DNA from 2 places in the Providencia huaxiensis genome. Region 2 is predicted to be linked to the other one. Evidence: predicted binding sites of a transcription regulator. Region 2 holds the regulator's gene; the other holds the start of a gene.
The links. Region 2 encodes Fur, which represses iron uptake genes when iron is present. Its sites were predicted from a motif close to ATAATAATGAGAACNACTATCAA; they were not measured.
Positions count from the first base shown of each region.

Region 1 (15,725 bases), 500 kb from region 2:
ACGTCAACAGCAACAGTTATTGATGGCGTGGGATAATAAATATCCTCCAACGTCTTGGGAAATCAAGCGAGATAATCGAATTGCTAAAATGATGGGGCATCATAACCCATTTGTGACAGGGGAGAAAAAATGGAGTTTAAACCATAAAAATGGGGCAGAAGGAGTTAATATTTCTCCAGTTTCACCTTTGATTCAGACTAAGATAATAGAAAATAAATCTATTGTGCCAGATATGGTTGAAATTAAAGGGAATAATAATTCCAAAAAATATCATTTTTCACATTGCGCTAGCTTCAATACCATTGCCGATAAAAATGCAGTTATCTTCACTAATGAACAAGCAGCTAAAGCCGCAGGTTTTGAGTTAGCGGGAAATTGTAAAAGACGCTAATTATCTTGTAAGCCACAGTAGTTAATTCACTGATTACTGTGGTTTTATTTCTTGTTTTTATGCGTGATAACGAAAATCTTTAATAAACTTCTAAAATTTTGTTGGAAAAATGTTGCATTATTAAAAAAAATGACGCTATATTTAAAGCAAATGAAAACTGCAATAAAAACATGGACTCATTGAGGTACAAAAAATATTGTAGTTTGTCATATTACTGTCATATAGATTCATTAGTTTAAAAGTATCGCTGCTACAGGAGAAACTAATGGGAAATACGTGTTTATTCACACGAATTCGAAGCCGGTTATCACTCCATCATGAAATTTCCATGGTGAGATTGGTAACCGGTTTTTTTATTAGCCGACTTATGGCACCAAGTTACAGCCACAATCGATATTTGACCATTAACTTTGAGCTTGAAGGGAGCTCCTCTCTGTTTGGAATAGTCCGTCATTTGAATTGACATCACTGATACCGGGAAGGGTTAATACTATGAGTAGACAGAAAGCTGCAACAAAGGTACGTCGTGAAATGAAACGTTCATCACGTAAAGAGCGTTCAGGTCGTTTTGATATCAATAACGTCGCATCATTTGCTGAATATACAGGCATTGAAGCTATCGGTATGGCAAAAGAACGTCGTGATGAATCCCCTATATTACCCAGAAATGAAGCTCAAAAACTCTATATTAATTCCATTAAACATAAGCAACTCATTTTTGCGAATGGTGAAGCGGGTTGTGGTAAAACCTATATCAGTACTGCACTGGCGGCTGATGCGTTAATTCATAAAGATATCAACAAGATTATTGTAACAAGGCCCGTTCTTCAAGCGGAGGAAGATCTCGGTTTTTTACCGGGTGATATGTCAGAAAAATTTGCACCGTATTTTCGCCCTGTTTATGACGTATTGGTGAAAAGACTGGGGGCATCCTTTTTGCAGTATTGTTTGCGTCCTGAAATTGCCAAAGTGGAAATAGCGCCATTTGCTTATATGCGAGGCCGAACATTTGAAAATGCTGTCGTGATATTAGATGAAGCTCAGAATGTTACCGTCACTCAAATGAAAATGTTTTTAACTCGGCTTGGTGAAAATGTGACGGTGATTGTCAATGGTGATGTGACCCAGTGTGACTTGCCTGAAGGTGTGTCCTCAGGGTTAGCTGATGCATTACAACGTTTTAGTAGTGATGAAATGGTATCAATGGTGAACTTTACTATTGAGGATTGTGTGAGGTCACAATTGTGCCATAAAGCATTGCTGGTCTATAACGATTGATCAAGATATTCATTAATCCTATGCCCTACGATTTGCTTGCAGGGCATAGGTTAAATTATAGGGACAACTGATTAGTGGTAGAGCATTTCATGTACGATTTGCTCATCGGTAAGAGTATATGGGTAATAGGTTGGCCAATTTTCTAGCTGGCTTAATAATTTTTCCTGGGATTCATTTCCCATATACAGGTGGAAATGCCCTGAAGTCTGAGGCTCAATAATATGGTCACTAAATTGGATAAATTTAGGTGCTTTTGAGTTTGCATCTTTGCATTCAAACAAGTAACGAACACCTTTTTTCCCTGAAGTATAGTGCAGAATTTTGTAACCCGCGTAGTCATATTTACAGCTGCTTACGTTCCCGTTTTGGGTAAATTCAATAACATCATTTTCAATGCCAATACTGTTAACATCAGTGGCATAGCCTTTTTTATAATATTCACGATACTCTTCAACCGTTTTGTCTTTATTTTTCTTGGCCTTACTTTCTAGAACCTCATCAAGCTTTCCATTTAATAGCAATGGATTTACAGATTCCCAGATGCCTTGCCAATCACTAAGAGATCTATCTTTGACATCAGTATCTTCAAAAATCCCTTTTGAAGCTTGTAGCGCTTTCTCTGATTGTGGATGGGAGTGACTATGTGAGCCATGAGCAACAGCGGTATAACTAGTGATCGCTAATGCAATATAAAGACTAGTTTTTAAAATTGCCATTTTGTACACAGTGGTTTTCCTATTTTTGTAGTGAATATAAAGATTATAAAAAGCTATTGCGTTATAACATAACATTCGATGGTATGAAAAGTATTTTAGGGAGTTTATTGTTGGGGAAAATAATGGCTAATAATTTGATGAAGGTAGGCAAGATCAGGAAATAAGTTCGCTTATTAGCATTTATAGACCAACAAGCGAACTAAATATTTGAATTGAAGTTAATCGTCAGGGTTATCCATTACAGCATGGCGCTCATGATGGTAACCTTCCTCATCATAGCCATATCGCCAATAAGGGATTGCATAGATATCATCACGGCCAAAACCTTTTTCACGACGAATATAACGACGCAGATCACGAATAATTTGGTCTTCACCCGCAATCCAGAAAGCGCAGTCGCTGCTTGGGATCACCCAAGACTTAAACGTGCTAATTAATTCAGCGGTTTTGGTGATATCACCACAAACCCAAATCACTTCAACTTGTTCTGGTTTTTTCAGTTCTCTCACGTCTTTTGGGTTATCTAACCGTAGTACAACTTTGCCTTGGGCATTCGCTGGCATTTTCTCTAATAATGCGGCGATAGCGGGTAGGGAACTTGAATCACCAGCCATAAAGTAGTGTTGCCTTGCAGGCAATAATGGGTCTGGGCCACCTGGATTGGTAATACCCATCCAATTTCCGGGCTTTGCATCCCGAGCAAATAGATATGCAGGGCCAGTTGCGCCATCGTGCATAGCAAATTCAATATCTATCTCGCTAACTTCTGGACGGATGGCTCTGACGGAATAAGTACGAACAAATGGGCGAGGTTTGTCTTCTGGCCAGCTACGGCCTTCTTTACTTAGGATAGGGAGTGCGGGCTGGCTGATTAAATCAGGGGCTAAAAATATTTTCAGATGCCCACCTTCACAATCTGTTGGGTATGTATTGAGTCTTTCACCTGTGAAAGTAATACTACGAATAGATGGGCTGATATCGGTAATGGATTTAACTTGAATAAGCTGTGGTGGAGCCGGGCGATAGATGTTTTTTTCAACAGGTTGTTCAGTGGCCACGGACGATCTCCTTTATTAATGATAATTTTATTATATGGTAATTATTATCATTATCATGAATAAATTTGTAAGTTGCAACCGCTAGTGAGTGATTGGGGGCGGATATTTATGAAGAGAGATTTTCAGCAGAAGATAGGGCAACTCATAGTGATGAGCCATTGATTTTAATAAAAATGCCGTATGACTTTTAGTCTACGGCATATAGAAAAGTTAATTACTTCACTTTCATTCCAGCGGCGGTCATCATCAATTTAAATACTGACGAAAATGCAAACAATGCGAGTACACTTCCGAACCAGATGATAGCCATCCAACCGAGTTTTTTCCACCAAGGAGAGGCACTCACGCTATCAGTGGTAGCCTTGCTCTGGGGTAATTTTTCCTCTGAAGACATAGTAACTCCAATAGGTATAAACCAAAATAACAGGAATGATGAATAACGCACCGACTAACATAAAGCCTAAACTTTCGGATGGGCCTGCAGCATCACGGAAACTGACTGCGGGTGGAATGAGTGTCGGCCAAATACTGATGCCTAAACCAGTAAACCCAAGGAAAATTAACATTAAAGCCGCTAAGAATGGCACGCTATCGAACCGTTGGCGCTTAGCACTTTTTAGTATCAACCAAGTACAGCCTAATACCAGTAATGGAACCGGTAAGAAGAAGAACAGATTTGGCAGGGTGAACCAACGCTCAAAGACTGCGTCATTTAACATTGGGGTCCAGAAGCTGATCACTGCTATGACCGCTAACATCAGTAATGTTAATGGCCGTAGGACACGATACATGGTGCTACGTAAGTGGCCCTCCGTTTTCATGATCAACCAACCACAAGCTAATAGCGCATAAGCAACGACGAGGCCAAATCCGCAAAACAGTGGGAAAGGTGAGAACCAATCGAAATAACCACCCATGTAAACACGGTTTTCCACATGGAAGCCTTGGATAAAGGCACCAACTACCACACCTTGAACAAAGGTGGCAAAAATTGAACCCCAAATAAAGGCGTGATCCCAATGGCGGCGGTGTGATTCATCCGCTCTAAAGCGAAACTCAAAGGCGACACCACGGAAAATCAAGGCCAATAACATGAAAGTTAATGGAATTGACAACGCATCAAGGACAATCGCATAAGCGAGAGGAAAAGCACCAAATAGTGCAGCCCCACCTAAAACCAACCAAGTTTCATTGCCATCCCACACAGGGGCAACGCTATTCATCATCAGATCACGGTCTTGGCTGTCTTTTAGCGCAGGGTAAAGGATCCCAATGCCTAAATCGAACCCATCCATAACAATATACATCAACATACTAAATACGATGATGACAAACCAAATGAGAGGTAAATCAATGCCCATGAGCTGCGTCCTCCGCGATGCCTTTACGAATTAATTTCATCATGTACATGTAGCCGATACCGAACACCCCACCGTAAACCACAAAGAAGGCGATTAAACTGATACTCATGTGCATTTCACCATGTGCACTGACTGCATCAGAGGTTCGTTGTAGCCCATAAACAACCCATGGCTGTCGGCCTATTTCTGTTGTAAACCAACCCGCTAAAATGGCAATCAAACCAGAAGGAGCCATGACGAACATAAAGCGTAGGAAGGTTTTGGATTCATACAGGTTTTTACGATAACGTAGCCATAAACCCCAGACTCCAGCCGCGATCATTAATAAGCCGAGCCCGACCATTACGCGGAATGACCAAAACACCATAAACACGTTAGGCCTATCTTCTGGCGCGTATTCTTTTAACGCAGGCACTTGTTTGTCGATACTGTGGGTTAAAATCAGGCTTGCTAAATAAGGGATTTCGATAGCAAATTCTGTTTTTTCTTTTTCTTGGTTTGGTATACCAAATAAGATAAGCGGAGTGGCTTCTCCAGGTTTATTTTCCCAGTGACCTTCCATTGCAGCCACTTTAACAGGTTGATGTTTAAGTGTGTTTAGCCCATGAGCATCCCCGATTAAAGCTTGAACTGGGGCTAAAATCAAAATCAACCACAGGGACATGGAAAACATTTTTTTCATGGCGCTGGACTTGTTGCCTTTGAGCAAGTGCCAAGCCGCAGATGCACCAATAAAAAATGCCGCTGCAAGGAATGCTGCGGTGGTCATATGCAACAGGCGGTAAGGGAAAGAGGGGTTGAAGATAACCGCAAACCAATCAACGGGAACAATGCGCCCATCAATAATTTCAAAGCCTTGCGGTGTTTGCATGAAACTGTTGGAGGCTAGGATCCAGAACGTGGAAATAATCGTTCCCAACGCGACCATGCAAGTGGCGAAAAAATGTAATTTTTCACCTACACGGTTCATTCCAAATAGCATAACGCCAAGGAAACCGGCCTCTAAGAAGAATGCGGTAAGCACCTCATAAGTGAGAAGCGGCCCTGTAATACCCCCTGCAAAATCTGAGAAAAAGCTCCAGTTAGTGCCGAATTGGTATGCCATGACCAAGCCAGAAACAACGCCCATTCCGAAGTTAACGGCAAAAACTTTTGACCAAAAATGGAACAGTTTTATATAGTCTTCATCACGAGTTTTAAGCCATAAACCTTGTAGCACCGCAAGGTAACTTGCCAGCCCAATAGTAATGGCGGGAAAAATAATATGAAACGAGACCGTAAAAGCGAATTGTATACGGGCAAGTTCCAGCGCAGTTAGTCCAAACATATTGACCCCTGAGTGGATATGTTAATGGCACGCAATATTTAACGTTCTGATGAGAGCAATTGAGGCGCTAATCCTTAGCAAAAGGAATTGCTCACAACGGAGTGCAAAATAACCGCAATCCAACGAAAAATTTTTTGTGCTTATAGTTAAAAAAAGTCAGGTGAATGTGTGGATAAGTAGAACATGAGACGATAAACTATAATAGTAACAATTATTGGGATATTAACTATAACAGTTGAGGCGGCTATGACGAGATACGAACAATTAGCAGCGCAAATTCGTCAGCAAATTGAAGACAATATCTGGCAAGTGGGCGACAGATTACCTTCATTGAGGGAAAGTGTTAAACAGTCAGGCTTAAGTTTAATGACTGTAGTGCAAGCATACCAGTTGCTTGAAAGCCAAGGGTGGGTCGTTGCTCGCCCGCAATCAGGGTATTACGTGGCAAACCGTAATAACGCATTTGCTGCCGCTAAAGGAGGAAAAGGGCTACATTTGAATGAAAATGTAGAGATTAACGCCTCTATTTTTGGTGTCCTACAGGCTTGTAAGGACCCGAATATTATCCCATTTGGCTCCGCATTTCCAGAGCCTGCCTTATTGGATGACCCAAAACTCGCGAAGTCTCTTGCGTCTGTCGCTAGGCGTTTATCTAAATTTAATACACCAGCTAATTTGCCACCTGGTAATGAACAACTGCGCCGTAACATTGCTCAGCGCTATGCAACTCAAGGGATCCATGTCGCTCCCGATGAAATCGTGATCACAGCAGGGGCAATGGAATCTTTGGTTCTGAGCTTACAATCGGTGACTCAGCCCGGGGATTGGGTGGTTATCGAATCTCCTGCATTCTATGGTTCACTTCAGGCAATTGAGCGGTTAAAACTTAAGGCGATAGCCATTAAAACAGACCCGCTATTTGGTATTGATCTTGACGCATTAGAGGATATTGCGAGCAAATATCCAATTAAAGCCTGTTGGCTAATGACGCATTATCAAAATCCATTAGGCGGAACGATGCCGCAAACAAACAAAAGACGTCTGGTAGATATCCTTAATAAGCATCAAATTACTTTAATTGAGGACGATGTCTATGGGGAACTTTATTTTGGCAGCAAACAGCCGATACCTGCCAAGGCACTAGACACCAAAGGTAATTTCTTTCATTGTTCTTCATTTTCAAAATGTTTAGCCCCGGGGTATCGCGTGGGTTGGGTGGCCGCCGGTCAACACGCGACAAAAATTCAACATTTACAAATGATGAGCACCGTTTCTGCTAGCGTTCCCACGCAATTAGCTATTGCGGAGTACTTATCATTAGGGGGATATGACAGTCACCTGCGTAAACTGCGTTTAACAATGGAGCAACGTCAGCACCAAATGTTGAGTGCAATAGCAAAATACATGCCTCCATCAGTAAAAGTGAATACACCAAAAGGTGGGTATTTTTTATGGTTAGAATTTGAGCCACCATTTAATGCTATTCGTTTATATCAGCTCGCATTAAAAGAGGGGATTAGCATCGCACCTGGCAGTATGTTTTCCACAAGCGACCAGTTTAATCATGCATTTCGCCTTAATGCATCGTTTACATGGAATGAGAGGGTGGAAGAAGCAATGAAAACATTAGGCCGCTTATGTCACTTTTTAATCAACGAGAGGCGTGATTAGTCACATTATCGTTGCTAATTCATTGCTTAGAAAGATTAACTTTGCGAATCTAAGTATTAATCTAAATGTATTAGCAGCAACAGATGGGAGGTAATGTGAAAATAAAATGTTTTGATATAAAGGAGTTACCTATCCTGAATTGGCATGATGGTGCGGGGACTAGCCAAGAAGTATTTTGCTGGCCTGTTGCATCAGACTATTCATTACGCGCAAGTATTGCAACCATCGAGCAAGATAGCTATTTAAAGCGCTATGCAGAAGGCGAAAGGCTGGTGGTATTGTTGAATGACCAGCCTCTTCTTTTAACTGATACCAAAGCGTTTGAGTGCCGGCTTGAACGCGCTGGTGACCATGCTCAATTTTCAGCTCAGCAATTTTGCGCAATAAAAGTCTTACAGCCATCAGTTCAGTTAATGAATTTTATTTTTCGAGGTGATCGGTGGGGGGCTAAAAGTTATTTCATCACTGAAGATTATAAATTACCCGCCAACCAAGCGGGATTAGTCTACGTACTAAAGGGTGAATGGGACATTTCAGGGGCAAATTGCCATCTTCTGGCCCAAGGGCAAGGCGCGTGGTGGTTACCTGATATCGGTGAAGGAGAGATTAAACCACTTAGCACCGATAGCAAGTTGATCTGGATTGAATTATTACCTCGCTAACTGGTCGCTAAACCAATAGCCGCTAGTGTTAGCATGCCACCTGCAACACCTTCGGTTATACGGCGTTTTTTATCATTATAAGCGCGCTTATTATGCATGGATGCAAATAGTGCACCTATCACACCGTAGATCACGACACATGAAAGTATAAAAGTGGCTGAGAGTATCAAGGATTGAACGGCGACACTTTCTGTCAGCTTAATGAAGTTTGGTAAAATAGCGAAATACACCAGTAACCCTTTAGGGTTAAGGAAGCTAGTCAGAAAGGCTTTACCAACTACCGCTTTTGTCGACACAGTTTGAATTTTTAGCTCTCCAGCTCTCATCGCAGATAACACCATACGAGCAGCAAGATAAGTGACATAAGCGACGCCAACCCATTTAATGGTGTAGAAAATCATGGGGGATGCTGCAACAATCGCGGCTAAACCAAGCGCAGCTAGGATCGCATGTGCCCCATAGCCCAGTATAATACCTAAATTAGCTTTCAAGGCCGCTGAGGTTCCTCCCGATAATCCTTGTGCGGAAATAAACAGAATATCTGGGCCTGGTGTGCATACCAAGGGAATGACGGTTGCGCTAAATAAGAGTAAGGTCTGTAACTCCATTCTAATTCCTCATTGTTGTTCGTCGTTATTTTACGCAACTGGCCAGTAGCGATAAAATTATAGCGATAATCCAATGATATTGGATTTTTTTATTGCTTTAAAACAAACAAAAATTGGTATTTAATATCATTAATTAATATAAAATTGAGGTTGGGTGCCAATGAAGCAAAGTGAACTGAAACTGGATGCTATTGATAGACGTATCTTACAAGTTTTACAAAGAGATGGAAAAATTCAGAATATTGAATTGGCGAAAGAAGTCGGCCTTTCTCCGTCTCCTTGCTTACGTCGCGTGAAATTGCTTGAAGAAGCTGGGGTTATCAAGCGTTATGTGGCGGTGCTGGATGGGAGTAAAATTGGAGCGGGTCTTTCTTTATTTGCACGTATTTGGTTTAAAACACAAGATGCTAAGACCATCAACCAATTCGTTGAAGACATTAAACAGATGCCTGAAGTTGTAGAATGCCATTTAATGGCAGGGGAATGTGATGCATTGATCCGTATTGTGACACAAGACCTAGCTTCTTATCGTCGTTTTCATGCAGACCATTTAACACAAATTAGCAGCATTCAGAGTATTAAGACGGAGGTGCCAATGGAAACGGTGAAAGTCACTTATGCTTTGCCGCTTTAGAATAGTGACTCGGTTTTATTTATTAGAAATAATTATTTTTATAAGACAAAATTAATTAAATAATACAAAAATGAATAAATAATTAATTTTTGAATTTCAATTTTACAAATTGAAATATTATTACGTTATTTTTAATATTGATAGATTAGTTTGATTCTCTCTTTTAGATTATTATCTAACTGGTTATTTTATTTTTATATAACGATTTGTTTATTTGATGAGATAACTCTTATATGTTCACAACGCTGTTGAGTAATAGCTTACTCATGACGAAAGTGCTATCTAATTAGTTGATATGTAAATAATGAAAGGGAAGTTTTTTTGATCCTGCGCAACATCACTTCACGTTAATTACTTATACTGTTAATAATCCAAAATTAAAATAATGCGAATATTTCTTATTTAAAAAATATTTTCAATTTAATCGGTAACGATGTGAGTCTTTATAAGCATTTTTCTAATTGTCACAGGTATTGTAATACCCGTCTATTAATTGATTATTTGTGATCTGAGTCTAATTGAAAATTCACCGAATAATAGAAATTATTTTCTCATAAATTTAAGGAAAATTTATGATTTATCCTATTACTGATAGAACAATATCTACAGTAAATAATCAAAAATTTAAGCGTTATGCTATCCGCTATTTAGATATTGAACAGCAAACACAGCAGGCAATTATAGAATATGGCCTCAATTTTGAAGCGCCTTTTGAACAGCAACGTGAGATTGAACAACTCAAACTAGATATAAAAAGTAAAGGCGCAATTTTTGCGAACAATGGAAAAAGTATACATTGTAATTGGCTATCAAGTGCTTGCGTACAATGTCGTACAGGAGAAGGGAGCCACACAACATTTTTGTCCTTAAAATGCCATCGCGATTGTTACTTTTGTTTTAACCCAAATCAAGAAAACTATCAGGAATTTCAACAGGAAATGCGTGATGCTATTGGGGAAGTTGACGCAATAGCAGAACAAGGTTACCCACTTACCCATATCGCGCTAACCGGGGGGGAGCCTCTACTTTTTCGCCAAGAAAGTATCGCATTTTTCCAAGCAGTCCAACAGAAATTACCTCAGACTCATAGCCGGTTGTATACAGCCGGTGACCCATTAGACCGAAATACCGCATTGGCTCTAGCGAAAGCAGGCCTACAAGAAATCCGCTTTAGTATCAAAATTGATGATCCTACAGAACGGATCACCAAAGTTTTACACCGTATCGCCTTAGCACGTGAGATTTTTCCATCAGTAATGGTGGAGATGCCTGTCATCCCCGGAACAGAAAAGCAGATGTATCAGTTACTTACTCAGCTTGATGATATTGGAATTGACGGTATCAATTTATTAGAGTTTTGTTTCCCACTAACAAATAGTGAAGCCTATCAATCTCGAGGGTTCAGGCTTAAAAACCCACCTTATGAGGTGTATTACAACTATTGGTATGCCGGTGGGTTAGCTGTTGCACAGAGTGAATTAGCCTGCCTTCGAGTTCTCAAATTCGCACTAGAAAATCAATTGTCTCTTGGGGTGCATTACTGCTCTTTAGAAAATAAACATACCGGGCAGGTATACCAAAACAATGCTTTTTTTGAAAACAATGAACAAATAATAGGAAAGCATTATTTTTTTTTCCTCTCAGGATTATTTTTTTAAAAGTGCCAAAGTCTTTGGTGACGATTGTGAAAAGGTGGCAGTTTTACTGACACACGCTGGTGTTTCTTATCATCAAGAATTACTGCATGGATTTTTGCAGTTTAATCCTGAGGCAATTGGCTTATTAACCCCACTAGGCAAAATACCTATCGCATTGACTTCCCACATTATTGAGCCCGATGAACAGGGAAATCCTTTAATTAAAGAAGTCCGAATTGAACTTACAACACCTACTGAATTTTTACTGACAGACCTGCAGGGAAATATTTATGACGAATGACGACCAAATTGTAGATTTTCTGTATGCACGTCAATTTGCTTATGACGTACTACGACGTTTGTTTATGGAAGAACCAACGCCTGAGCTATTAAATTATTTGAGAGACTCGGGGTTACTGTTATTTCCTTGTGATGAAGTATTACCCGCGATGAAAAACGCGATAAATGACATGCATAAAGACTTAAATACGAGGCAGTTACAAGCCAACAACGATGATTTCGAAAATTTGCATTGGGACTTTACTCGCTTGTTTATAGGCCCAGAAGCCCCGCCAGCATCGCCATGGGAATCAACTTATGTTTCTCGTGACAAACTGCTATTTCAAGAAAGTACGTTAGCAGTGAAGTCTTTTTATGAACAGTATGACGTTTATTTGCCAGAAGGTGATATGGAAGCCGCTGACCATATTGGCTATGAGTTAGATTTTATGTGGCATTTAAGTCTGCGCATTACTGAGCTTATTGACAGCGAAACAGACCCTGTTGATTGGCCCAAAGTGAACGCGTTATTACTCGGGTCTGCAACATTCTTGAATACCCATTTACTGGCTTTTATAACGCCGTTTTGCCGTTCAATGCATAACCACGCAGAAACATTATTCTATCGTCAATTAAGTTCATTACTTGAGCTTTTTTTACGTAATGATATTAAAAAAATCAATGAGTTAGTAAATTTATAATAATAAAACAAAATGAAGAGGTAAGAGCAATGTCAGAAAGACAGAAAATAGCCTTAAGTCGCCGTTCATTTATAGCATGGACATCAGCGGCGTCAGTGATGGCTACGTTACCGCTGAGTAAGCAATTACATGCGGCAACACCAGAGGAAGAAAAAGCGGTTGTGCAAGCTACTGACGCAGTCACTCAAGGAAAATGGAAGCCTGTGGCCTGCTGGCACAACTGTGGGGGCCGCTGTGTCAATAAAGCATTAGTGGTTGATGGCGTCGTTGTTAGGCAAAAAACCGATGATGTGGTTGCCGACTCCCCTGATTTCCCACAGCAACGAGGTTGTTTGCGCGGACGTTCACAACGTAAACAAGTCTTTGGCGCGGACCGGTTGAAATATCCAATGAAGCGTAAAGGTTGGGCTCCCGGTGGTGGGGATAAAAGCTTACGAGGACGAGACCAATGGGTGCGCATCAGTTGGGATGAAGCACTAGATATTGTGGCATCAGAATCGAAACGTATTAAAGAAAAATATGGTCATGAATCGATTTGGATCACCGGTGGTAACGGCGTTGAAATCCAAAGCGTTTATGCAAAGGCTGGTGGATTTGTTGGCGATTGGGGAACAACCTCATGGGGCGCATGGTTTGAAACGCCAGCTCATTTAGGATTACTTGAAGGGTTTTATACCTTTGGTACCAATGACCGTTTTGATATGCGTAACTCCCAGTTAATTGTGATGTGGGGAGCTAACCCTGCATGGAGTAGCCCAGGCAGCCCAACCTATAATTATTATCAGGCGAAAAAAGCGGGGGCACGCTTTATTAGTATTGACCCAAGTTATACGACTACAGCGGAATTAATGGATGCAGATTGGTACCCCATCAACCCAGGTACTGACCATGCTTTAGCTCTGGGTATTATGTCTGCGTTATTAGAAATGGACAGTCCTGACAACCCATTGATTGATTGGGATTTCCTGCGCCGTTGTACAGTTGGTTTTGATGAAAGTAATATGCCAGCAGGTGCAGATCCGAAAGGGAACTTCAAAGATTATCTATTAGGTACCCATACGGGAGAGCCAAAAACACCAGAGTGGGCCTCTAATATTTGCGGTTTGTCAGCTAGCGACATTCGTACATTAGCGCGTGAAATCGGGGGGACCAACCGAGTTGCATTACTTACAGGTTGGGCTCCTGCACGAATTCATAATGGTGAAGGATGGGTACAAGCATTCTCAACATTAGGCTTTATGACTGGCCATATGGGAAGGCCTGGCCGCATGACTGGCGTAAGCTGCCACTATGCTGCGGGGAATAATGGAACTCGTTTAGTCATGGCGGGGGCAAGTGGCTTGCCGTCAGTACCAAACCCAGTTAGCTTGAAAATTAACCACAATGAGCTTAACCGTGCATTACTAGAGAAAAAATTCCGCCAACGTGGTGTGGGGGATGTCGATACAAATATCCAAATGATCATTCATCCATTCAATGCCACGTTACAAACACGAGCCAATATTGCGCAGAGCGTTGAAGCTTATCGTAAAGATGTGGAACTGGTTGTGACTGCAGCTTATGTTCCACATACCTGTGCGAAATATTCGGATATCGTCTTACCCGTGACCACGGAGTGGGAACGTGAAGGAACCATATTAAATCCAAGTAATCGTGAAGTTATTATAGCTGCAGTGAATGTGACACCACCACTTTATGAAGCAAAAAGTGACCAGTGGATCGCCAAAGAGATAGGTAAACGCCTTGGTATTAATGTCGATGAAGTTTTTCCTATTTCTGAAAAGCAACAATTCTTCAATAAACTCAATGGTGCAACGATTATTGGTGAAGATGGTAAGACAACTGAGCCATTAATCACAGTAACTCAAGCGGATATTGATGAATGGCAAGTAACAGGTAAGCCACAACAAGGCCGAATTACCCTCAATGAATTTCTTACTGTTGGGAAATATCAAGTAAAACGCACTTCTGATGATAACTATAGTTATATTGCCTATGAAGATTTTATTCGCGATCCTCAAGCCAATCCACGACCAACACCGAGTGGCAAATTCGAAATTTATTGTGAAACATTAGTCGAAAAAGCCGATGAATGTGGCTGGACTAAATTACCGCCAATTCCTGAATATATCCCGTCTGCAAGCGGTTATGAAGCAAGTTTTAATGATTTCTCGAAGAAGGAAAAAGGGGATTATCCATTCCAAATCTATAATCCGCACTACCTACGCCGCTCTCACAGCACGCTTGATAATGTGCCTTGGTTACGTGAACAGTGGCCAAGCCCAATTTATATCAATGCGTCTGATGCGAAACGTTTAGGTATTAAACACGGTGAAACTGTATTGATAACAAGCCCTCAAGGGAAGATTGTACGTCCTGCGTTAGTGACACAAACGATGAAGCCTGGTGTTGTGGCGCTACCACACGGTAGTTGGACAAATGTTGATGAAAAAACAGGGATAGATATGGCGGGAGCCGACAATACGCTAACCATTCAAGTCCCTACAGGGCTTGGTACATCAGGGTGGAACACGATGCTATGTAATATCGAAAAATGGCATGGTGACCAGTTAGTTCCAGATGCTGCAATTCCACAGCGTATTATATTTTAGGGGGCAATAAGAAATGGATAAACAAGTCGGATTTTATATTAATGTTGCCACTTGCATTGGTTGTAAAACCTGTGTTGTTGCATGTAAAGACAAAAATGACCTTGAGGTCGGGCGCAACTTTCGCCGTGTATATGATATTGAGGTAGGAGAGTATCCACGTCCTCGGACTTGGCACTTGTCTATTGCCTGTAACCATTGTGATGATCCGCAATGTGTGAGCCATTGCCCTACCACCGCAATGCACAAACGAGAAGAAGATGGTGTTGTATTAGTTGACCATGATAAATGTGTTGGTTGCCGTTATTGCACATGGGCTTGTCCATACGAGGCACCTCAGTTCGATGCCAGTATTGGTATGATGACCAAGTGCGACACTTGCCTTGATCTCCGTGAAAAAGGGGGGAATCCAATGTGTGTTGATTCTTGCCCTATGCGTGCGATTGAATTTGGCCTAATTAGCGAATTACGTAAAAAATATGGCTCAAATGCAGATATCGCAGGGTTACCTAGTTCAAGTATTACCAAACCGAACCTTGTTGTCGGTACAAAAGGATAAGGAGAATTATCATGCATGAATTTCCGTTGGTGATTTTCACCTTATTTATGCAAGCTTCTGTGGGGTGCTTGCTCGTTACATTAGTATGCTATTTTCGTGTGCTTGAAGGCGGAAACAACCTACAAAGTGTCCAGTTTATCAAATTGCCTATTTTAGCCAGTTTTGTTCTGGGTTGTGTTGGGTTGTTGGGTTCATTATTTCACATGGGTAACCCGCTACACATGTTTTATACCA
Region 1 covers NZ_CP031123.2:1,196,585-1,212,309, forward strand. Annotated here, with positions in the region: gene CYG50_RS07005 (endonuclease) at 1-391, shown strand, start outside; gene phoH (phosphate starvation-inducible protein PhoH) at 884-1,669, shown strand; gene zinT (metal-binding protein ZinT) at 1,741-2,385, opposite strand; gene CYG50_RS07020 (siderophore-interacting protein) at 2,604-3,443, opposite strand; gene CYG50_RS07025 (DUF2474 domain-containing protein) at 3,658-3,789, opposite strand; gene cydB (cytochrome d ubiquinol oxidase subunit II) at 3,794-4,804, opposite strand; gene CYG50_RS07035 (cytochrome ubiquinol oxidase subunit I) at 4,794-6,131, opposite strand; gene CYG50_RS07040 (aminotransferase-like domain-containing protein) at 6,378-7,802, shown strand; gene CYG50_RS07045 (HutD/Ves family protein) at 7,898-8,464, shown strand; gene CYG50_RS07050 (LysE family translocator) at 8,461-9,072, opposite strand; gene CYG50_RS07055 (Lrp/AsnC family transcriptional regulator) at 9,233-9,706, shown strand; gene CYG50_RS07060 (radical SAM protein) at 10,279-11,364, shown strand; gene CYG50_RS23430 (hypothetical protein) at 11,399-11,644, shown strand; gene CYG50_RS07065 (TorD/DmsD family molecular chaperone) at 11,634-12,323, shown strand; gene CYG50_RS07070 (molybdopterin-dependent oxidoreductase) at 12,353-14,935, shown strand; gene CYG50_RS07075 (DMSO/selenate family reductase complex B subunit) at 14,949-15,491, shown strand; gene CYG50_RS07080 (dimethyl sulfoxide reductase anchor subunit family protein) at 15,503-15,725, shown strand, end outside.
Region 1: the regulator Fur is predicted to act here: its motif matches at 3,478-3,500, upstream of CYG50_RS07020 (siderophore-interacting protein).

Region 2 (15,725 bases):
CGCAATAATAGTAACAAAGGGGATAAATGGGAAATTTGATATGGATCATGAACTCGCTAGAGAGAGAGGTAAAAATGGTTAATGCAATGTTAAAATCAAGCGTAACCTAATGAAATAAATGATAAAAATATTTTTTAAAATTTATTAAAAATTTTTATAAAGTCAATTTTAAGCATCAGAATAAGTAAAAATATACGCGTAAATGTTAACTATTTAACATGAATATGATCCCTTTGGCATAAAATTTAACTTATGTTTGCATAATACCCTATTTAATTAGGGGGGATCCCGATATATCTTTCTTAGCTAAACTGTCTTTTTGCAATATTTATCTAACAATTATGCAAATAATAAAAGATTCATATAAATTAATCTATGAATTAAAGTGATATGTCTTAATGAAGTAATCCGTTTTTATCGTTATGGCTAGGTATAAAACTCAATATTTTCCAGTGTATTCAGTTCTTGCTCGATGCGTTCACGGCTCGTTAATAGTATTTTGATGACCTGATCGATTTTTTGCTCATTGATACGGAAAGTGGGGATAGACACGCTAATTGCTGCTATGATTTTATCCCGCTGACGTAACGCGACAGCATAACAGGTTGTCTCTTCATTTATTTCTTTATTATCAATTGCATAGCTGTTTTTTCTGACGTCATCAAGTTGCTGGCGTAGTTCCGCTAGAGTTTGCACACTGTATTGAGTTAAAGGGGTAAAACCCGAAGGGTAAAGCTGGGAAATTTGCTGGTCACTGTAATTGAAAATCATGGCCTTACCCAGTGCAGAATATATAGCAGGTAAGCGAGTACCAATATTAGAGATTAATTGAACTTTTTGCGCTGATTGAACTTTATCAATGTATAGCACATCAGCACCATCTAAAATCCCCATTTGGCACACTTCATTGCATTCATCTACGATATGTACCATTTCCCGATGAACCATTTTGAGCCAATAGGATTTTTCGAAAAATGAGCGGGAAAGGAGCGAGCAGGCGATACCTAAATAATATAGTTGGCTATTGTCATCATAATTAATATATCGATGTTCAACCAACGTTTTTAAGATAGGATAAATCGTCCCCTTTAAGATTTGTGTTTTATCAGAAAGTTGTGTCAAAGAAAGCCCAGTATTTTCAGCCGATAAAACTTGCAGTATTTCTAATACCCGAATTGTCGGCATGTGCCCCGTAGACATTAAACTACCTCCCTGATTAATTTTGTCGCTATTCTAGGTTTAAAATACCACTATGTAAATCATCTCAGAAATACCTTTAGTCTCAAATTGGTCATTCTTAATGATGGGTAAAGTCATCCAAAAGGCGTGAGCTTGCTCAAAATTTAGTAATAAAAAAAACAACTCCCAGCCAGTTTAATGGCTATTTTCTCACTTTAAATTCCTTTTTAATCAAATTGTTATATTTGGACTATATATGGATTGAATGAATTTGACTCAATCAGTAATTCATGATTTCTTGTTGTTTGTTTTTATTTGTGAATGCAGTTTGTATATATGAACAATAATCAGCAAGGAGATTATCGGTATGGAAAGTCGTTATATCACGCCAGTAGTGACCATTTTTGATGACAAAGGTCGAGTGGATACAGAACAAAACATACGTGTTTATGACTCATTGAAAGGCAAGGTCTCTGGTTTTGTCACTATGGGCAGCACGGGGGAATTTTTTGCGCTCAATATGCAGAGCTCAAAAACATTAATCGACCTATGTGGTCGTTATCCAAAGGAGGAAATGCGTGTTTATGCAGGGGCAAGCCGCCTTGATGTGCAAGAGTCGATTGAATTAGCTAACTACGCATACGAAAAAGGAATTGATGGAGTGATGATTATCAGTCCATATTATTTTCCGTTGGATGATGAAGGTGTTTTTCGTTTTTACAGTACGATAGCAGCAAAAACATCTGCTAACATTTTCATTTATAACTTTCCTGAACGAACAGGTTATTCTGTCTCTCCAGATGTTTGCCTACGTTTAGCGGATAAATACCCCAATATCATCGGGTTGAAAGATACCATTCCTGATACGACTCATACTGCCCAAGTAATTGAAACGGTGAAATCACGCTTGCCTCATTTTGAGGTATACGCAGGTTACGATAATAACTTTGCTCATGTGATGCTATCGGGAGGAAATGGTTGTATTGGTGGGCTTTCAAATATTGTTCCGCAATTTTTCGCATCATGGATGCAGGCGTTTACCCAAGGTGATTTAGCGTTAATAGCGAAACACCAACAACGAGTAGACCAATTGATGGCTATATATGGTGTCAATGCGCCATTTATCCCAACCTTTAAAAAAGCGTTGCAACTAAAAGGTGTGATTAATTCAGACTATTGTACAGCTCCATTTATTGGGTTGAACAATAAACAGGTTGAGCAACTTCAGCAGTTATTAACCCTTGCTGATTCACCACTCTGACTTTTCCTGAATCAAACACAATAGAACATCTTATCAACAGGGAAAAATATCATGGCGACAATCAAAGCTTATAACAATCCTGTTTTAAATTCTGCGATAGCTAAATCGTGGAAACGTTTAGTACCTCTGATGTTTATTTTATATTTTGTTGCATTCATTGACCGGGTCAATGTGGGTTTTGCTAAAGATGCAATGCAAGTCGACATTGGTTTGTCTGATTCTGCGTTTGCTTTTGGTGCAGGTATTTTCTTTGCGGCATATGCGCTGTTTGGTATTCCCGCTAACTTAATTTTAAACAAAATTGGCGCACAAAAATGGCTGAGTATTACCACGGTAATCTGGGGCGTTCTGTCTGCAATGACAGGTTTTGTCACCAATGAGACGCAATTTATTATTTTACGCTTCCTATTGGGGTTGGGCGAAGCCGGGTTTTATCCAGGTATTCTATTATTAGCTTCCATTTATTTCCCCAACAATGTACGCGGCTCTGTAATTGGGATCTTCGTTTTAGGCGTACCTTTGGCGTTGACGCTGGGCTCACCATTATCAGGCGCATTACTGGAATTGCATGGCTGGTTAGGTCGGCCGGGTTGGTTCTGGATGTTTGTTATTGAAGGCCTTCCTGCTGTTGTGATTGGTATTTTTGCTTTCTTTTATTTGGATGACAGCCCTGAAAAAGCGCGTTTTTTAACTGAAGAAGAGAAAAAGGCCCTAATAGAACAATTAGCAAAAGAAAATGCAAAAACGGAAACCACATCGGTATCATCCGCACTGAAAAATATCAAAGTTTGGCACCTTGCACTGATTTACGGCACGATCCAAATTTCAGTATATGGTTTGATGTTCTTTCTGCCTTCCCAAGTTGCATCCTTAATGGGGGAAAGTTTAGGCTTTAAACAATCATTAGTTGCTGCAATACCTTGGGCTTGTTCTGCATTTGGGGTGTATTACATTCCTCGTTTTGCCGACCGCCATCCAACCCGTCGCATCGAAATCTCAGTTTTGTGTATGTTAGCTGCCGCATTAGGCTTGGCATTGTCAGCATTTGCTAGCCCTGTTTTTGCTATTGCGGCGTTATGTTTAAGCGCGGTTGGCTTTTTATCCGTTCAACCAGTGTTTTGGACGTTTCCACCTCAGTTATTAAGCGGCCCTGCATTAGCGGCAGGAATTGGTTTCTGTACCACTATGGGGGCATTTTGTTCATTCCTCGCACCAATAATTCGTGTTGAAGTCGATAAAATGATGAATAGCAATACCGCAGGTATCGTGACATTAGCGGTGATCACCGTCGGTTGTGCCATCTTAATCGCATTACTTAAAAAAAACGCCCACAACAATAACATAAAGGCTTTGTCATCCCATTAATGGCATGCTTTCTGGAAGGTGAGATATGCAAAAAATATTAAGAATCGATGAGAGCGACAACCTAATTGTTGCCTTAAAAGACCTGCAAGCAGGAGAGGCTTATCGCTGGGGAAATGAAGACGTGACCCTAGTGACAGATGTTAAAGCAAAACATAAGTTTGCGATCGAAGCGATACCTATTGATGGCATTGTTTCGATGTATGGCACCGCAGTAGGAAAAGCCACAAAGCCAATCGCAAAAGGAGAAGTTATCACCGTTGATAATATTCGCCATTACGCAGCCCCAGTTTCTTTAGAACAAGACGTACCATATGAGTGGAAAGCCCCTGATGTGTCTGCATATCAAGGGCGCACGTTTAAAGGCTATGTCCGTGAGGATGGGCGAGTGGGAACCGCAAATTACTGGCTGATCTTTCCATTAGTATTTTGTGAAAACCGCAATGTAACAAAACTTACTGATGCCTTAAATGAAGCATTAGGTTATACCAATAATAGTTTGAAAAACTTTGCATTAGATTTAACTGTGGGTGAGCAAGGGGGCGTCGCAAAACCTAAATTATTCCCACATATAGAAGGCGTGCGTTGCATTACGGTCACGAGTGGTTGCGGTGGCGCGACCTCTGACAGTAAGACCATGTGTGATGTGCTTGCTGCCTATGCGGATCACCCCAATGTCATCGGTATTACCGTCTTCAGTTTGGGCTGTGAAAAAGCACAGCGCAAAATGTTTAAAGAGTCACTCGCCGCTCGTAACCCCAATTTTGCTAAACCTGCACTTTACTTCCGCCAGCAAGAATGGAATAGCGAAGAAGAAATGATGCAAACCGCTTTGAAGCAAACTTATGAATGCATGAAGGCTGTCATACCGCAATCACGTATGGATGTTCCGTTGTCCCATTTAAAACTCGGTGTGAAATGTGGTGCTTCTGACGGTTTTTCTGGGATTTCGGGTAATCCAGCGATGGGGCTAGTCTCTGATTGGCTCGTCACGTTGGGGGGCGCATCTGGGTTAGCTGAATTCCCTGAATTGTGTGGTGCAGAAGGGGATATGGTGAAACGATGCATCTCTTTTGAGGATAAGAAAAAATTCTTAGACTTGATGGAATGTTATGAAAAAACAGCGAATTTCTTTAATACTACGATTGCGGATAACCCGAGTCCCGGCAATATTGCGGACGGATTAATAACCGACGCGATTAAATCGACGGGAGCGGCTAAAAAGGGCGGAACATCACCGATTAGTGCGGTGTGCGACTATGCGGAGCCAATGCCAGACAGCGGGTTATCATTAGTTTGCACGCCGGGTAATGATGTTGATGCGGTCACTGGCCTCGTTGCTGCAGGCTGCAACGTAGTTATTTTTTCGACAGGGCTCGGAACTCCCACAGGAAACCCGATTGTGCCAGTTTTAAAAATATCGACTAATAGCGCAATTGCAACACGTTTGTCAGACATGATTGATTATGATTGTGGGCCAATTATTGATGGGGTTCCATTACCTACAATAAGTAAAGGGTTATTTGAACGGGTGATTGAAACGGCAAGTGGTGACTATCAGGTCCAAGCGGATCGGCTAGAGCAGTTTGATTTCTTATTATGGAAACGTTCATTGGATTTATAATTAATATAAACCAATAAAATGTAAAAATGTTGACGGGGTGATCTCCCCGTCAACGAATCAATTCACATTATGCATTGTCACGCTTTGCTTTTTGCAGCTTTTCATAAGCTGCCAGCAAGGCTTGGTGCGCAGGAAGTGCTTTCAGTTCTTCGTCAATCGACCACAAACCATAAAAGCATGCTTCCCCAGCGATAGCAGCGGATGCCGCATCTACTGCTTCTTGCCCATACATACGTACAAATGCGTTGTAGTATTGCGCAGGGTCACGCTCTTCTTCTTGGGATAACAACAACAGGGTTTGCAAGCAACGATAATAATTTGCACGCTCAGCAGTAAATACCGAACTATTGAAGTCTTGTGTCCATTCAACCCAAGCAAGTGCTTGCTCAAGATCACCACCCGCCAGTGCCAACATAGATTTTAGCTCGCCAATACGCAGGTTACTCCACCCATTGTCTTTACCTACAGCCAAACCGAGTAATTCACGAACACGGGTAAAATCATCTAAACCGTCATCATCTAGTTGCTCGATAAGGGCAAGATAATCTTGTTTTTCCCATTGGCTATCAGGCAGGTTGATAATGGTGTCGCGTAAATAAGCGCCCATCGCGTTATTTGCGATATGTAAATCTTCTACTGGGTAAATATCAGACATACCCGGGACTAAAATACGGCAAGCGTAGACAACCAAATGGTTATAATCTGCAATATAGACTTCAGCATCTAATGTATTGAAAATACTGATAAGTGTTGCAAATTCTTCTTGAGTTGTGCCTTTAAAGCTCCAATCTGCAAAGGCATAATCGGCATCATCTTTAAACAAATCCCAGCTAATTAAACCGCTTGAATCAATAAAGTGTGTTTCAAGGTTTGTGTGTTCAGCCACTTCCTCGTCATCAAAGGTCGGCGCATTAAACACATCGAGGTCTTTTAAGCCACGGCCTTGCAGCAATTCGGTGACGGTACGCTCAAGAGCAACACCAAAGTCAGGATGAGCACCAAATGAGGCAAAACAAGTCCCGTTCTGTGGGTTAAATAATACCACACAAATTACAGGGTATTGGCCGCCCAGTGATGCGTCATAACAGAAAATTGGAAAACCTTCTTTTTCTAAGGTTTCAACGGCTTCAACTACCGCAGGGTAGCGTGCCATGACGTCAGCAGGGATAGCCGGTAAGCTAATACTATCAGCGATGATTTTATTTTTCACAAAGCGTTCAAAGACTTCGGAAAGGCCTTGTACACGCGCTTCGTTGGCGGTATTTCCCGCAGACATTCCGTTAGAAACATATAGGTTGCCAACGATATTCATTGGAATGTACACGGTTTGGTTGTCTGATTGGCGGGTAAATGGCAGAGCGCAGATACCACGTTCTTCATTGCCGGACTGTAAGTCAATTAATTGGCTAGCGGCTAAGGCGTTGTCGGGGTCATAAAACTTAATCAAACGATTGTCTAATAACCCTTCAGGTAAACTGTCATCTTCGGTTAATGGGAACCATTTTTCATTAGGATAATGAACAAAATCCCCTTCAGCGATAGATTTACCGAGGTAAAAGTCCGCAAAGAAGTAATTCGTTGATAAACGCTCAAAATACTCACCAAGCGCTGAGGCTAATGCGGCTTTTTTGCTCGCCCCTTTACCATTAGTGAAGCAAAGCGGGCACGCTTTATCGCGAATATGTACAGACCAAACGTTGGGAACAGGGTTTAACCAAGAGGCTTCTTCAATATCAAACCCTAATTTCTTTAATTTGGTTTGAAATGCATCGATGGAATCTTCAAGAGCGGCATCTTTGCCGGGAATAAAAGTTTGGCTCATTGTCAGTCACTTGTGAATAGAGTGTTTCAAACGGCCTATGATACGGATTTTTGTCGTAAGCCTCACGCTTTTTATTTGTTCACAGATAAATCATCTTAAAATTCATTATTTATCCTAAAATAATTGTATAGGTCACATAAAATTCAGCATAATTCCACATAATAACTGAAGTTTATTAATGAAAGGAAAATAGGATGAAAAACAGAAATAAAGCGCTTTTAGCGACATTGGTTTCACTGTTTGCCGTATCTGCTATCGCTCAACCTAATATTATGGTATTGGCGACAGGGGGAACGATAGCAGGTGGTGGTGATTCAGCCACATCTTCCAGTTATCAAGCGGGTAAAGTCGGGATTGATGCTTTAATTAATGCCGTGCCAGAAACCAAAAAAATTGCCAATTTAAGTGGTGAGCAGTTGGTGAATATTGGTTCACAAGATATGAATGACCAAGTCTGGCTGACACTGGCGAAAAAAATTAACCAAGATTGCGATAAAACAGATGGTTTTGTAATCACTCATGGTACTGATACTTTAGAAGAAACGGCATTTTTCCTTGATTTAACCACGCAATGTAAAAAGCCAATTGTCTTGGTTGGTGCAATGCGTCCTTCAACAGCTTTGGGCGCTGATGGTCCTTTGAACCTGTATAATGCAGTAGTTTTAGCGACGGATAAGTCTGCTGGAGAGCGTGGTGTTTTGATGGCAATGAACGATAAAGTCGTGCAAGGCCGTAATGTGATGAAAATGAGCACCACTGAAGTACAGGCATTTGATGCCGTTAATAGTGGGGCAGAAGGTTTTATTCATGATGGTAAAGTCACCTATTTCCAAGCACCACAACCACGTGGTGACAAAGCGGCATTTGATGTAAGCAAACTCGAAAAGCTTCCTGCGGTAGGTATCGTTTATAATTATGCGAATGCATCAGCAGCTCCTGTGAAAGCCTTGAGAGAAGAAGGGGTTGAAGGAATTGTAAGCGCAGGTGTGGGTAACGGTAATATGTATAAAGTGGTATTTGACGCTTTAGCAAAAGCAGCGAAAGAAGACGTGGTTGTCGTTCGTTCAAGCCGTGTACCAACAGGTTATACAACAAGAAATGCTGAAGTAGATGACAATTTATATGGTTTTGTAGCTTCAGAAAGGTTGAACCCGCAAAAAGCGCGTGTATTGCTGCAATTAGCCTTAACCCAGACTAAAGATCCCCAGCAAATTCAGGCATTATTTGAAAAATATTAATTATCAAAACAAGTGTTAATTCAATACAGCGGGGTGCAGTAGCCTGTACCCCGTTAGTTTTATTGTTGCTAAGAAATTTCATATTTATGTACGTTATTTTTCAGCATAACAACATTTATCCTAAGCATTTCACTCAATATCTGATTTTTTTTAAGACAATTAGGTCAATGTGGTGATAGAACTTTGAGAATTCCTACAAAATAGAAAAAATTAAGGTACAAACAGTTAATTTATTGATTTTATCTTGAACCCTTTCTTATGTGTATTCTCTATATATTTTTTATATTTATCAATTTATTACATTTTATTTTTAGCAAGGTCATCACTGGTGATAATGGCAATTAATTAAAATTAATGTGTCGTTGATCATATTTTGGCAACAAAGCCTGTATCTGTGTTGATAATTCGCGTTGCAAAAAATAGGCTAAATACATCGCAAGAGGCATAACTCATTGTGAATATTTAGATTTAAATGGAAAGTTAAATCGTATTTCGGCCGAAAAATAAAATTAAAAAATATTAGAGGAATACAAGAATGGTTAATAAAAATGTCAATACTGGCAGGAAATTGCTCGTCTTAAAAATTGCAATAGCGATGCTTCCTATTGGTTACCAGCCAATTATGCATGCGGAGCAATTTCTTGAAGATTCAAAACTTACTGGTGGCCTTTACTACTGGCAACGAGATCGTTCACGTAAGGATTTAGACCCAAATAGCGATAAATATAAAAAATATGCGGATAATCTTAAACACTCAACGTTTAATGCCAGCCTAGATTTCTCATCCGGCTACTTCCAGGACATCATTGGGCTTGATTTAGCCGGTTTTACAGCTATTGAGCTATCAAATAGTGGGCCTGCTGCGCCAAATGAAATCGGCTTTAGTGATGCGAAATCACGTTGGGATGAAAAATGGACAGGGGATCGCAGTGGTGTGACTTTTTATAAGGCTGCTGCAAAATTGAAATATGGCCCTTTCTGGGGGAGAGGCGGCTATATTCAGCCAACGGGGCAAACGCTTTTAGCATCCCATTGGAGTTATATGCCTGGAACATACCGCGGATTAGAGCTGGGTGGGGTGTTTGATTTTGAGCAAAATGGTGAACTCAGCATGTCTTATATGTGGACCGACCGCTATAAAGCGCCTTGGTACCGTAGTATGTATGACTTTCGTGAAGCGGATGGTAAAACTGGGATCAGCTATTTACACTCAATTGGCTTTAAATATGACTTTAAAAACAATCTAGTCCTTGAAGGTGCATATGGGCAAGCTAAAAGTTATATGGATCAATATTTTGCCAAGGTTTCGTATGCTACTCCTGTTGTAGGCCGTGACTTACGTATGTCTTATCAATTTTATGGAGCAAAAGACAAGGTTTCAGACGGCGGAGTTAACGATGTTTATGACGGTTTAGCTTGGTTGCAAGCGATGACATTAGGTTACACCTACGATGAATTTGATTTTAAAGTTGAGGGAACCTATGTAAAAGCTAAAGGTAATCAAGGTTATTTCCTACAGCGTATGACCCCTGGCTGGGCAACATCAAATGGCCGTATGGATATTTGGTGGGATGGCCGTTCAGACTGGAATGCTAATAATGAAAAAGCAGTAATGGCAGGTGTCATGTATGATTTAAAAAATTGGGATTTAGCCGGATGGAAGGTCGGAACCTCATATATTTATGGATGGGATGCAAAACCAAGTACGAATAGCCAATATGCTCAAGATGTACGTTTGAAAGAAAGTGCATGGAACTTTGATATTTTATATACCGTACAGTCAGGGAGAGCGAAAGATACGTTGTTTAAACTGCATTTTACCAAATATGATAACCATACAGATATTCCGAGCTATGGCGGTGGTTACGGAAATATCTTCCAAGATGAAAAAGATATTAAATTTATGGTGATGATGCCATTTACTGTATTTTAAAGTATAAAACATTTTAGTCACAATGACTGCTATAGGGGAAACCATGGCAGTCATTAAAGGGTATTACCTTATATTTTTAATAATGAATGAGATATTAGCGTAAGGATAAATGCCTATATTAAAGCTTAAAAATAAGGTGAGTATTTTCACCTTATTTTTATTGTAATTATAAAGATGCATTATTTACACTTTCATTGAGTATGAAAGTGTCTTGTTTTAGTTTATCTTTTAATACGGTAACTTTTTCTGAATGATGAGCTGGGTTTTTAACTTGTGCTTGACCAGATAAAATCCCACCTTTTTTAATTGATAAACTGCTGTAATGGATCGTGCCGTGGATTTCTCCATTATTTTCAATACAAATAGTATCAGAGTGGCATTCACCTTCAATTCGCCCATTTACCACCAGTTCTTTGCAGGTGATATTTCCTGTCACTTGGCCGTTTAACATGACTTTAACCATATTATCTTTTCCAGTTATATTCCCAATGACTTTTCCGTAGATATGCACTTGCTCATTAGAGGTAATATTTCCTTCAAAAATAACGTCCCTAGAGATAATCGTATTCGATTTTTCTTCACTAATAGTTGGAGTTGATAGTGTGACTTGTTCTTCTATCTTTATGGTCACTTCAGGCTCACTACTTATCGAAGGGGGCGTTGCTGTAGGTGCGGGCTTGTTTTGTCTTTTGGTGAACATTTTACTTACCTTTTTTTGATTGAAGTATACGATCAAGAACAGTATTGATAATGCAAACGAAAATAAGGCGATAGTTAAATAGCTAAAAAACCACCCTATTAAAGTAAGAAACCAGAAGAAAAAACTTGTATTGAGAAAAAGATATGTTTTTTTCATCAGTTAATCTCTTACAAATTACTAAAGTACTAAATAAGTTTAGTCAATAAATGTAATTACACATTTAAATTGTACGTTAACGTTATGGCTACATTTGAATCATTAACTCTCTAATCTAGAGTTAAAATTATAGTAAGGTAATAAAATAATTTTATATAGTATGAAACCCTAGAAATCATCTATAATATTATTTATATACTACTTTGATATGTAAGTGTAATTCTAGATAATAGAATATATTCATCGGTGAAATAATATAAAGGTTTTGATTTGAATTGCAACTATTATAGTTTCTAGGGGAAATTTTTACTAACTAAAAATTTTAGTGATAAATAGTTAAATTTAAGTTATTCACCAGAAATTATCACTAATCGATTGAAAAAATATCGATACTTAAAATAAAAAACCCTGATAAAGTTTATTATCAGGGTTTTGGTATTTTTAACCATTACGCTTTATCAACGATGGTTGAATACTATTACTCTTTTGCTTCGTGTGCGTCAGCATTATCACGGCAATCACCGTCTGCGCAATGACCATATAGATATAAACTATGGTTAGATAGTTTAATGCCATGGCGAGCAGCGATATTTTTTTGGCGAGTTTCAATGGATTCGTCAGTAAACTCAATCACTTTTCCACAATCTAAACAGATTAAATGGTCATGGTGATGTTGCTGAGTTAACTCGAATACAGATTTACCCCCCTCGAAGTTGTGACGGGTTACGATACCAGCATCATCAAATTGGTTTAACACGCGGTATACGGTTGCTAACCCGATCTCTTCACCCATATCGATCAGCTTTTTATAGAGATCTTCCGCACTGACGTGGTGGCACTCAGGCTCTTGAAGTACTTCCAAAATTTTTAATCTTGGAAGAGTGACTTTGAGTCCAGCATTTTTCAATGCTTTATTGTTGTCTGTCATGCGGGTTTGTCCTGTATCTTAAATCATAAATTTAACAATAATGAGACATTTTTAACATCAATACAGTTGTCTTCTAAACTGATTTACAATTATAGGCATGGAAAATAAAAATAGAAACCATGCATTGTCTCATTATTTTGATAATCTCTTGAGAACCTATCCTATTAGGATACCTTATCGGTTATTTTAGTTCACACCACTGGTTTAGGTGATTCATTTTGTGCAAAACAGTGGTGCAATCTATGGGTAAGGGTTCTTTATATGAACTATTAGCCTAAAATTTCAGCTAAAGACATTTCTTCAGAGATTTGTTTTACCCATGCATCAACACGTTCATCTGTTAGCTCAGGTTGACGATCTTCATCAATAGCTAAACCAATAAAGTGGTTGTCATCTGCCATGCCTTTGGATACTTCAAAGTGATAACCTTCTGTTGGCCAATGGCCAACAATAACAGCACCACGAGGTTCGATAATATCGCGGATCGTACCCATAGCATCACAGAAATATTCAGCGTAGTCTTCTTGGTCTCCACAACCAAATAAGGCGACAAGTTTACCTTCGAAATCAATTTCTTCGAGAGTAGGGAAGAAATCATCCCAATCACATTGGGCTTCACCATAATACCAAGTTGGAATACCGAGAAGTAGAATGTCAAAAGCTTCAATATCTTCTTTGCTACATTTTGCGATATCGTGAACTTCTGCTACATCTTTGCCTAATCTTTCTTGGATCATTTTGGCAATATTTTCTGTGTTACCTGTGTCACTTCCGAAGAAAATGCCTATGACTGCCATAAAGTGATTAACCTCTTGTTTTTCTAAGAGAGCTAGAGGCGATAATTTGCCTTCTAGAGCCCATTTAGAACGAAAATAGATAGAATATTACGCCTTATTCTGGCGAAAAAATGTTGCTAAGTCTGTCAAATTTGTGTGATTTATCAAGATAACGTTATTTGAGTATTGATGTATCGACATGCTCAAGTTGTGACATTAAAATTTCTTCGATCAATTCACTACGGCTTATATTTTTATCTTCAGCTAACTGATTCAATACCGCGACAGCTTCTTCGTTCAGCTTCAATTCAACCCTGCGCAATCCCTTCACTTTATCTCGTTTCAGTTGGTTGCGTTTGTTGATCCTTAATTGTTCATCCCGTGATAGCGGGCTTGTTTTAGGTCGCCCAGGCCTTCGTTCCTCAGCGAACAAATCTAGCGTAGTTCGATCTGTTTGTTCTTTTGCCATGTTTATAACTGCTAAAAGGGTGTGCCAGTAATTCAGCGCGCCATGATACCCTAGCTAATTCCCTTGTGCTATAGCTTCATCTATGATGATTTGGTTTAATTGGTTGTAAAGTGAGCACTTTTAGTAAAAAAGCACCACTTGTTATAGGCGTGATGCTTTTTTATACGCGTTATTGTGTTTGTTGGTACCATAAATTGGCGTATAAGCCATTTGATTTGAGTAAGTTTTCATGTGAATTCATTTCGTGTACTTCTCCTTGGCAAATCACACATATCCTATCTGCGTGCATAATCGTATTTAACCGATGCGCAATACTAATAACGGTTCTTCCTTGAGTAATTAATGGCATGTTTTCCATAATGGCGGCTTCTGATTCATAATCGAGTGCGGAAGTAGCTTCATCGAGAATTAAAATATCGGGTTCGGTGAGCAAAGCACGCGCAAGCGCAATTCGTTGACGTTGACCGCCTGAAAGGTTTAAGCCTTTTTCTGATAAGGGGTAACTAAAATTATCAGGTAATGACATTATAAAGTCATAAGCGCCAGCCAATTTTGCAGCGTGAATAACTTGTTCATCAGTCGCTTGTGGATGACTTAATCGAATGTTATCAGCGATAGAGCCGACGAATAAGGTACTTTCTTGTAATACGACGCTCATTTTTCGGCGTAATGAAACGGTATCTGCAACCGCGAGATCCATACCATCAACAATAACTTGCCCGTGCTGTGGGACATAAAGTCGTTGTAATAATTTTGTTAGGGTACTTTTCCCGGAACCTGAGGGGCCGGTAATGCCAATAAATTCACCTGCATTAACCGTTAATGACAAATTATTGAGAACTTCGGGCGTATCAGGTTGATAACGAAAGCGAATATTTTGAAACTCGATTTTTCCGTGAATATTTGACGTATTTGCAATCCCCTTACGTTCATTTTCTACGGGCTCATCAAGAATATCTCCCACTCGACGTAATGAAATGATGGTGTGTTGGAAATCCTGCCAAACTTGGGCAAACCGCAACACAGGCTGTGTAACATGTGCACTTAGCATATTAAATGCCACTAATTCGCCAGGCGAAATCCCACCATTTAGCACCTCTTTGACACCAACCCACAAAAGGATTGCGGTAGTTATTTTGCTCACGAATGTCATTAATTGAGAGGCCACCTCACTGCGCATTGAAACTTTAAAGCTTTGAGTTAGCTGTTTACTAAATATTTTTTTCCAGCGTTGGTTAAAGTACTTTTCTGTTGCTGTCGTTTTTATGGTTTCAATCCCAGTAATACTTTCAGTGAGAAATGTGAGACCATTTTCATCGGCTTGATAGGATTTTTCAGTTTGTTGGCGAATAATTGGGCCTAGGACCATCCATAAAACAAAGAATACCCCCATAGAGCCTAATAAAATCCAAGTCATCAAACTACTGTAGGAAAATAAAACCGCGACAAAAAGAATGACAAAGATAAAGTCTATAAATAGCATCAGAGTTGAACCCGTTAAGAATTGCCTTATATGGGCTAATTCACGGATCCTTGCGATAATTTTACCGGTTGGTCTTAGCTTAAAATAATTTAGAGGTAAGGCCATTAAATGGCGATAAATTTTGCCTGATAATTCAGCGCTGATCTGGCTGCTACTATGACTAAAAATTTTATTACGAATAAAGCCATATATCGGCTCTGCAACAGCAATGGCAAAAATTGCCAATGCAATGACATGCAAATTTGAGAGGCTGCGTCCAACTAACACTTTGTCGATTAAATTTTGAAATAATAAAGGGCTAATTAAGGCAAAAAGCTGAATAATGGCAGAGAGAATAAAAATATTTCGTAATTTAACGTGTTGGCGCAAAATAGAGGGAATAAACCAGCTAAAGCCAAAGGCTTTTTTTTGCTCGGGCTCTAATTGTTCTTTAATGAGTAATACGTCAAATTCAGTTTCTGGAAGTACAGTAGAGTTATGAATGGGTTCCCGTTCGTCATTGGCGGGGTTTATGAGTACCAGTTCATTTTCTTGGCTAATAACTTGCCAAAAACCCGCTACATAGATTAAAGCAGGTAAAGGCAGCGTGCTTAATTGTATATGTTGCGCGGTAATAAGCTCGGTTTCATACCCTAATGTATGTGCACATTCTCTAATTTCCCACTCAGTAGGGGATAAAGTTTGCATACCAATTGCATGCCTGAGTTGATCAGATGAAACATTGTTTTGGTAATATTTAGCCACCCAAACTAAAGCATCCAAGCCATGATTATTTAATTGTTCCATCGATTATT
Region 2 covers NZ_CP031123.2:700,702-716,426, forward strand. Annotated here, with positions in the region: gene CYG50_RS04630 (IclR family transcriptional regulator) at 427-1,200, opposite strand; gene CYG50_RS04635 (dihydrodipicolinate synthase family protein) at 1,547-2,440, shown strand; gene CYG50_RS04640 (MFS transporter) at 2,492-3,805, shown strand; gene CYG50_RS04645 (UxaA family hydrolase) at 3,831-5,426, shown strand; gene ycaO (30S ribosomal protein S12 methylthiotransferase accessory factor YcaO) at 5,494-7,248, opposite strand; gene ansB (L-asparaginase 2) at 7,443-8,486, shown strand; gene chiP (chitoporin ChiP) at 9,022-10,419, shown strand; gene CYG50_RS04665 (bactofilin family protein) at 10,586-11,119, opposite strand; gene fur (ferric iron uptake transcriptional regulator) at 11,754-12,203, opposite strand; gene fldA (flavodoxin FldA) at 12,473-13,000, opposite strand; gene ybfE (LexA regulated protein) at 13,155-13,448, opposite strand; gene CYG50_RS04685 (type I secretion system permease/ATPase) at 13,618-15,717, opposite strand; gene CYG50_RS04690 (HlyD family type I secretion periplasmic adaptor subunit) at 15,721-15,725, opposite strand, start outside.